DNA from 2 places in the Bacillus sp. PK6-013 genome. Region 2 is predicted to be linked to the other one. Evidence: riboswitches for the same ligand, from Rfam matches in the RefSeq annotation. Region 2 holds a riboswitch; the other holds the start of a gene.
The links. A riboswitch is a leader RNA that binds a small molecule or an ion and turns the genes downstream of it on or off. The one in region 2 is predicted to bind S-adenosylmethionine.
Positions count from the first base shown of each region.

Region 1: it holds a riboswitch for S-adenosylmethionine, as region 2 does, so the genes downstream of both, M1E03_RS15415 (bifunctional homocysteine S-methyltransferase/methylenetetrahydrofolate reductase) here and M1E03_RS00930 (5-methyltetrahydropteroyltriglutamate--homocysteine S-methyltransferase) in region 2, are expected to answer to the same signal.

Region 1 covers NZ_CP096417.1:3,030,965-3,035,381, reverse strand. The annotation lists gene M1E03_RS15415 (bifunctional homocysteine S-methyltransferase/methylenetetrahydrofolate reductase) at 1-1,528, opposite strand, end outside; SAM riboswitch class I at 1,607-1,718, opposite strand; gene M1E03_RS15410 (YajQ family cyclic di-GMP-binding protein) at 1,796-2,287, opposite strand; partial or broken gene M1E03_RS15405 (CvfB family protein) at 2,428-3,296, shown strand; gene M1E03_RS15400 (DUF3941 domain-containing protein) at 3,334-3,456, opposite strand; gene M1E03_RS15395 (spore germination protein) at 3,612-3,818, shown strand; gene M1E03_RS15390 (DegV family protein) at 4,062-4,417, opposite strand, start outside.
Region 2 covers NZ_CP096417.1:192,170-196,586, forward strand. The annotation lists gene M1E03_RS00925 (glycosyltransferase family 39 protein) at 1-858, opposite strand, end outside; gene M1E03_RS00930 (5-methyltetrahydropteroyltriglutamate--homocysteine S-methyltransferase) at 997-2,127, opposite strand; SAM riboswitch class I at 2,201-2,310, opposite strand; gene M1E03_RS00935 (DUF3298 and DUF4163 domain-containing protein) at 2,629-3,312, shown strand; gene M1E03_RS00940 (chorismate--pyruvate lyase family protein) at 3,411-3,941, opposite strand; gene M1E03_RS00945 (LacI family DNA-binding transcriptional regulator) at 4,138-4,417, opposite strand, start outside.

The DNA.
Region 1 (4,417 bases), 1.4 Mb from region 2:
GCTTTGTTTCTTCGTGGATTTTGATGAGCTGCTCCTCTGAATAGACAGGCTGGGAAATGAAATAGTCTGCGCCGCAGGCGATTTTTTTCTCAAGCCGTTTCACCGCTTTGTCAATGTGTCTGACATTCGGATTGAAGGCGGCCGCCACTGAGAAATTTGTTTTCTTGCCGAGCGGTTTACCTGAATATGACAAGCCTTCGTTAAACTGTTTGATCAGGCTGATCAAATCGAACGATGTCAGATCATAGACGGAAGTCGCTCCCGGAAAGTCGCCGATTTTCGACGGATCGCCGGTAATCGCCAGCACGTCTGACAGCCCCAGTGTATCGAGCCCCATTAGATGGGACTGCAGGCCGATCAGGTTGCGGTCTCTGCATGTAATATGGATCAGCGACCTCATATCGAGGCGCTGTTTTAAGAGCGCGCCGCAGGCGACATTGCTGATCCTCGGTGTGGCAAGCGAGTTGTCCGCCAATGTCAGTGCATCGATTCCGGCTGATTTAAGCTCTTTAGCGGCGTGCAAAAATTTCTCAAAGTTTAATTGTTTTGGAGGATCGAGTTCGACGATAATGGACCGTTTTTGCTTGGCCAGATCGTCGAGAACGGGCTCTGTCCTTTCGTTTTGAACAGCAAGCGCCGCTTTCTTTCTGATTTTCACGTGCTTTTCGGTGACTGGAGGAAGCCCTTTGACTGCCTCAGCCATCGCCCTGATGTGGTTCGGCGTGGTTCCGCAGCAGCCGCCGATGATCCGTGCGCCTTGATTGCGGAATTCCTCCGCGCTTTCCCTGAAATATTCATCATCTGTCTCATAAACAAGCCTGCCTTCGACAAGGGACGGGAGGCTGCTGTTGGGATAGACGGAAAGATAGGCGTCTTCTAAAAGCGGGACTTCTTCAAGCGCTCTGATCATATGATAAGGGCCGAGGCGGCAGTTGATGCCAACGACTTCTGCGCCGAGGGATGCCAGCTGCTTCAGACCGTCCGCAAGCGGGGTTCCGTCCTGAAGAACGCCCTCTTCGTGCATTGAGACATTCAAAATGATCGGCAGCTCTGTTTCCTTTCTGGCAATCTTTAAAACTTCGCGCGCTTCTTCTAAATCATAATAGGTTTCGAGCAGAAGTCCGTCCGGCTGCTCATTTAACAGAAGATAGAGCTGTTCGCGGAAGCTTCTTTTAATGTCCTCGAGAGAATACGAGTTTTTGTTGAACGTCCGGATTCCGCCGAGCGTACCGAGAACATAAGCAGAACCGGCGGCGGAGCGGGCGAGACGGACCGCTTTTTCGTTGATTTGTTTTGTTTCGTCTTCGAGCCCGTATCTGGACAGCTTGATGAAGTTTGCGCCGTACGTGTTCGTTTGAATGATATCGGCGCCGGCCTGTACATACGCTTCGTGGACGCGTCTCACTTCTTCGGGCTTGGAGATGTTCAGTTCCTCAAAACACCTGTCGATCCCGTAGGAATACAGAAGTGTGCCCATTGCGCCGTCCGCGATTAACGTTTTGCTTTTTATATCCTCCAAAAAACCCATCGTTTTCCCCCTTAAGCATTTTTGATAAACAAAAAAGTCTTCTGTGAAGCAGAAGACTTTTCATCGACATTGTCCGTCTTCTTATCTTCCAAGCAGACTGCTTGCTGGATTTAGCACCTTGGTCATGAATATTCATTCACCGGTTGCTGAGGCTTCATCGGGCCAGTCCCTCTGCCTCTCTTGATAAGAACAGCTATTTAGTTTCTATTGATTACTTTTACTCAATTTACCGAAAATCGGGAGAATAATCAACAGTAAATTAAGAATTTATCGAAAATTTATAAATTGGACATCAATCGGCAGGTCGGCTTCCCTCACCATCGCGATGATTTGCTGAAGGTCGTCTTTATTTTTTCCGGTTACGCGGACTTGATCATCCTGCACTTGCGATTTAACTTTCAGACCCGATTTTTTTATCAGGTTATTGATTTTTTTCGCGTTTTCTTTGTCGATGCCCTGAACTAGTTTTCCGCGCTGTCTGACCGTGCCGCCTGAAGCGTTCTCAAGCTTTGAGTATTCGATGTTTTTCGTCGGGACGTTCCGCTTGATCAGTTTGCCGACAAGCACGTCTTTCAGCTGGTTCATTTTAAATTCGTCGTCCGATACGAGAACGAGCTCGTCTCCTTCGAGTGTGATGCTGCTTTTTGACCCTTTGAAATCATAGCGTGTGCCGATTTCTTTGAGAGCGGTCTGAATTGCGTTTTGAACTTCAGGCAGTTCAACCTTTGAGACGATATCAAATGAGCTTTCTTTCGCCATGTGAAAACCTCCATCCATTTTACTTATGAGTCAATTATAGTAGAATAAGGTGAAACTTCCAATATCGAGCGGTTTGCCTGGCCGCGATCCGGCAATAATTTTAACATTGGAGGAATAATAAGAAAAAGAAAAACAGGCGGATAAGAAAGGAAGAAACAGTATGAAACCAGGACAGCAGCTAACATTGAAAATAGATCATAAAGCCGATTACGGTTACTTTTTGACGGACGGCGAAACGGCGGTCCTTCTGCATCAGAGCGAGATCACGGAGGATATTGAAGACAGAGAAGAGGTCGATGTCTTTTTATATGTCGATCATGAAGATCGCTTAGCGGCTACGATGAGAAAGCCGATGATCAGCGCTGAACAGTACGGCTGGGTGGAAGTCGTTGATGCCGTCAGCGGCATGGGGGTTTTCGTCGATGTCGGGCTCTCGAAGGACGCCCTCGTTGCGACAGAGCATCTCCCGCCGTATGAATCAGTATGGCCGCAAAAAGGGGACAGGCTGTACTGTATGCTGAAAATCACGGGGCACGGAAGGATGTTTGCCAAACCGGCGCCGGAGGATAAGATCAGCGAGCTGTTTAGTGAAGCTTCACCCGGTCTGATGAATAAAGAGCTCACCGGAACGATCTACCGCTTGATCGCATCAGGCTCTTTTATGATTTCCGAAACCGGCATCAGAGGCTTTATCCATTCTTCTGAGCGAAAGGAAGAGCCGAGGCTTGGGGAAAAGCTGACCGCAAGGGTGATCAAAGTAAAAGAAGACGGTTCTGTTAATCTGTCGCTTCTGCCAAGAAAGCAGGATGCCTTGTCGGTTGATGCAGAACAAATTTTGACTTATATGAGAACGAGAAACGGCGCGATGCCGTTCTGGGATAAAAGCGACCCTGAGGATATCAAAGAGCGCTTCAACATGAGCAAAGCAGCATTTAAAAGGGCGCTCGGCTATCTGATGAAACAGGATAAAATCTATCAGGAAGAGGGCTGGACATACGAGAAAAAATAAATATGAGGCGGCGTCCGATGAGGACGCCGCCGGTTTTTTACAAGTGATCAGGCTTCTTTGATTCCTGGTGTTTACCGGCTTGTCTGTTCTTTTCAGCGAGCCGGTTTTTCTGCTGGTTGACGGCGTTGTTGTCAACTGGCTTTTTATCATCATCTTTCATGAGGAAGCACCTCCTGTCAAAATGTCGCTTTTAGCTTGCACACTGCCGGCGAAACTATGTACTCTCCCAACCGCGATGTTTTTTGCCGGGAAGTTTATGCCTCCTTGTACCGCCAGCATACACATATCATAAGACCCAAAAAAAGGAGACTTGGTATGAAACATTGCTGCTCAGTTTACATTCAAAGTGTTTCGGCAGGAGGAGTCGTCAATTTTGGCGGTGCGTTCAAAATTTGTCCGATCACAATGGAAAAAGTGGTCGAGGGGTCTGGAGGTCCTGATGTCGCGACAGCGGCTGCCGGTTTTCTTGATGGAGCGCTTACACCGGCCGCCGCTGAAGGAACAGTCACCGAAGACAGCTGACGAAGAAGGCCTGCTTTTATCAAGCAGGCCTCAGCGTGTCGACAAACCCTCGCATTCGTTGTCAGGCCTGCGCGTCGGTGCTCACGAATTGCAACATTCGCTCCGCTCCGATGCTCGGCCTTCCTAAACTGCAAGGGTTTTCAATCACGCTGATAGGATGACAAAATCCCAAAACTAAGAGCCGTTTTGGGATTTTGTCAACAATCTAAGGCCTGCTTTTATCAAGCAGGCCTCTGTTTTACCTTATCTTTTGTCTTTCCCCGGAAAAAAGACCGCCAATGTTCCGGGGCCGGAATGGGCGCCGACCGCTGAACCGACCATGTTGACGACGATTTCCCCCGGCTGAAATTCGGCTTCGATCATCCGTTTGACCTCTTCGGCCGTCTCTTCGTCATCTCCGTGGCTGATGCCGACCGTCTGTCCGCTCAAATCGACGCTTCTTTCTTTCATCAATTCGATCATCCGTTTGAGCAGCTTCTTTTTGCCCCGGATTTTTTCCAAGGGGACAAGCTTGCCGTCTTCAACATGCAGGAGCGGTTTAATATTCAGCAAACCGCCGACAAAAGCCGATGCTTTGCTGATTCTTCCGCCTCTTGCCA
Region 2 (4,417 bases):
CTGCTGCGGCATTTCCTGCTGCTGGTTCTTTTGATTTTGATCAGATGAGGAGGTTCCGCCCCCGCCAGCACCGTTTTGGCCTGTGAGACGCTGGATGCCGTTGTAGCCAAACGCCAGCTCAAGGACAGAGTTGGTCTGGCTGCTTCCAATATAAGGGCGCGAACTCTCCGGCTGACTATCGACGACTACCGCCCAGGAAACGGAAACGCCTGCCAGAACGATCAAGGCTGTGATAAGAGACACAATTTTTTTGCGAATCGTCGTTTTTGCTGCAATCATGTAAAACAGCAGGAATGCCGGTAATACCATGTATGCTTGCAGCATTTTGACGTTAAAGCCGACGCCGACCATACAGAATGCGCCGAGCAGCCAGCCGATTTTTCCTTTCCGGACTGCTTTAAACAACATCCAGGTTGCAATCATCAAACAAAGGGTGAGAATGCTGTCGACGTTGTTTGTATGGCTGACCGCAACGGCAATCGGCGTACACGCCATAATAAGAGCTGAAATTCTGGCCGCCGTTTTGCCAAAAGTAGGTTTTACAATAAAGTACAACAGTGCTACGGAAATCACTTCGGCAATCGCTTCAGGAAGAACGACGCTCCAGCCGTGCACGCCGAACACAAGTGCAAAAAGTGTCTGAATCCAGAGTGCAACCGGCGGTTTATCAACTGTTACAAAGCCTGCTGGATCAAATGATGCGTAAAAAAAGTTATGAAAACTTTGGGTCATACTTTCAACGGCCGCCGTATAGTAGGCGTTGTCTGTGTCACTATTCCAGATGCCGTACAAGTTTAAAGCTGCAGATAATACAAGAATGAAGACCAGGAATATATCGATTTTCCTTTTCTTAATCATTGTTCGATCACCTCACTAAAGAGCATTATAGAAGCCAAATATGATCAAACTATGAACAAATCAAGAAGGAATTTTAAATTGTATAGAGGGGCAAAAAAAGAGACATGCCGTCAGGAGGCATGTCTCAAATATGAGGTGTTATTTCCATACGTCTTCTGCGATCTCGACGACATGACGCAGTTTTTCCCATTGCTGCTCTTCTGTCAGGAGATTGCCTTCTTCTGTGGAGGCAAAGCCGCACTGCGGGCTTAGGCACAATTGGTTCAGGTCGACGAAGCGAGCTGCTTCGTCGATGCGCCGCTTAATATCATCCGGGTTTTCAAGCTCTCCGAATTTTGATGTGATCAGGCCGAGGACGATCTGCAAGTCTTTCCGTTTGACATAGCGAAGCGGTTCGAAGCCGCCGGAGCGCTCGTCATCAAATTCAAGGAAAAGTCCGTCTAAATTGAGTCCGTCGAAAATCGTTTCTGCAGCCGCATCGTAGCCGCCTTCCGCCACCCATGTTGACTGGAAGTTGCCGCGGCAGATGTGCATGGTGACCGTCAAATCGTCCGGGCGTCCTTCAACTGCTTCATTAATCGTGTTGGCGAAGGACTGGCGCAGTTCATCAGGCTGGCGGCCGAAGGCTTTGATCTGCTCATGTCCTTTGTCTGAGAAAAATACCGACCAGGCCGTGTCATCCAGTTGCAAATAGCGGCAGCCGGCATCGTAAAATGCGCGGATCGCTTTTTTGTAAGCCTGCGCGACATCGTGATGGAACTCATCCAGATCCTCGTACGGGCTTTCTCCAAGTTTTCCTCTGAAAAACAGCATATTCGGGCTCGGAATCGTCATTTTCGGCGTATGTGTGCCCGCAATATCATGAAGAAATTTATAATCTTCCAGCATCGGATGGTTTGTAAAATCGACTTTGCTTGTTACTTTGATTCCGCGCGGCTTCGTTTCAACATTATGAAATTGAATGCCCTTGTCCGCTGTATATCCTTCTACGCCGTCAAGCCCTTCAAGAAAATCGAAATGCCACCATGACCTGCGGAATTCCCCGTCAGTAACGGCTTTAAGGCCAATTTCTTTTTGCTTTTCGACAATGCGCTTGATCTCTTCGTTTTCGACTTCGCGCAGTTGTTCAGCGCTAATTTCACCGTTCGCTTTTTGAATACGCGCTTTTTTTACGGGCGCAGACCTTAAAAGACTCCCCACCTGATCAGCTCTGTACGGTCCGATTTTTTTCCCAGGCGTTTGCTTCAGTACATCGGTTGATTGTGTCATGCTTCATCCCTCTTTCTTTATAGACATAAAAAAGCTCTTCCCGATAAGGAAGAGCTTGATATATTCAATCTCCTCCTTATCTTCAAGAGCACGTACATGCTCTTAAGGATTTAGCACCATTCTGTCATAGACAGCGGTTGCCGGGTTTCACAGGGCCAGTCCCTCCACCACTCTTGATAAGGAAAACCTTTTTATGCAATTTTTTAATAGTTTTAATATTAATACTTTTTATAAAAATGTCAATGGGTTTAAAAAAACTATTTGGTTTTTCATTTTCTTCTTCTGCGGTTAAACCGGAGGGCGTATCGAATCAGCGTGTGAATTTTTTGTCAAGACAGTCGTTCAAATGGTCAACAAGGTGCTGAACGAACAGGGTGAATTAGAATATTTTTCAATTTTTATCTCCGAAAATAGAAACTTTCTCGCGAGTTCACCGGTCTATCATGTGTACCTGATTTCAAAATGGGTATGATAAACAATGACAGATTAAGGAGGGTTCTTATGAACAAAAAAACAGTGTTTAAAGCGTTAGGTATGCTGATGACAGGGGTATTGTTTTTTGCGCTGTACGGTGCGGCCGCACTTCCTTCTGCACACGCGGCAAATGAAAAAAAGCCGACGGTCACGAGCCATACTTACAAAAACATTAAGGCTTTGAAATACCCGCAGGTTGCAAATGTAAGCACCAAATCTCTCCAAAATAGGATCAACAAAGATTTTAAACGTTATATTGAGCAGTCCTACAAAGATTATGTAAAAAACAAGAAAGACGGCCAACAGCACGGTTACCAAACAGATTATCAAACGTCCTTTGAAGTGAAATACCGGACCGGCCAAAAGCTGAGCATTCTGACAAGTAATTACGTCTACTCCGGCGGAGCGCACGGAAATACGGCAGTCCGCTCTTTCAACTATGACCTTGCCTCTAAAAAGCGGGTGTATTTATCAGATATCTTAAATACAAAATCGAAAATGGATAAGACAAAAACATACATTTACGACTATATTCAAAAACACAGCGACATTTTCTTCCCGGATGTGAAGAAGAAAGACATCGTCCTTGGTAAAAACACGGCTTTTTATTACACAAAAGACGGCATTGCGATCGTCTTCCAGCAATACGATGTCGCTCCTTATGCTGCCGGAAATCCGGTCGTTGCCGTTCCGAAAACGGTGTATCAATAAATAACAGCCCCTGTTTCGCAGGGGTTTTTGTTTTGAGGGAAGAAGGAATGGGGAGGTTATGGAAGCCTTTTCATGAAGTGGCAGCTGACGGGCATGATTCAGCCCGCAGTCCGTTCGCAGATTTTTTCTAAATCGAATAGCTCGCAGACATAGAACATGCACTGCCGGCCGCTGATAATCTGATATTTTTTAAAAGCATATGTCCGGTCTGCTGAAACAGGTACAAGTTGTGTGAAATGTTTTCCCAGGCAGTCGCCCGTACTGAAAATTTCACGCCTTGACTCCAGTTCTGCAATGATTTTCCCGATGGGAAGCCTTTCTGCCTGCAAATCTTGTTTGATGGCGGGCGGCAGTAAGTTTGTTTTAACATAGACATAATTATAAGATAAATAATCATCGCCTGTTTTCAAAGAGGAAGTTCTAAACAAGATGTCATCATCGCGTTGAAACAGCCTCGCTTCTTCAGGTGACAGCTTGTCATAATCAATATTATTTTGCTGAAAAACTTCGATTTCGGCTTTGCCACCGATCAGCGTTTCAATCGCTTTGGTTGTTGAACCATCGGTTTTGGTTAACATGTCTTTTACAATAGCAACTAGAGTTTCAGGAAAAAAGTGGCTTACGCTCAATGAAAGGCACCCCCGTACCAAAATTAGAATTTTTTGAAAACTTGTCTTTAAATTTATCATGTGGAGATGCGTTTGTCTAGAAAAATAAGTTAAATTTTAGGTTAGTAATGTAAATTTTATATTTTTAACAATTGGATAGATCAGGATATGTATGGAAAAAGGAGACGTCAATGTCTCCTTTTTTTGTGCGATTCATTTAAGTCGTCTCTCCTTCTAAAAGCTGTACGGGCAAATAGGTTTCCAGCTGTAAATCATCGAATTCGCCTTCGATGGCTTTGGACAAAATCTCGATGGCCGTCTTGGAAATGAGTTCAATCGGCTGCTGGATGGTTGTCAATTCCGGGAGGATGGACTGAACGGCTTCCGTTCCGTCGTAGCCGATCACCTTTAATTGCCCGGGAATGTCTTTTCCGCGTTTTTTTGCTTCGGTGATGACTGTAGCGGCCATGAGGTCATCGCTGGCAAAAATGCCGTCA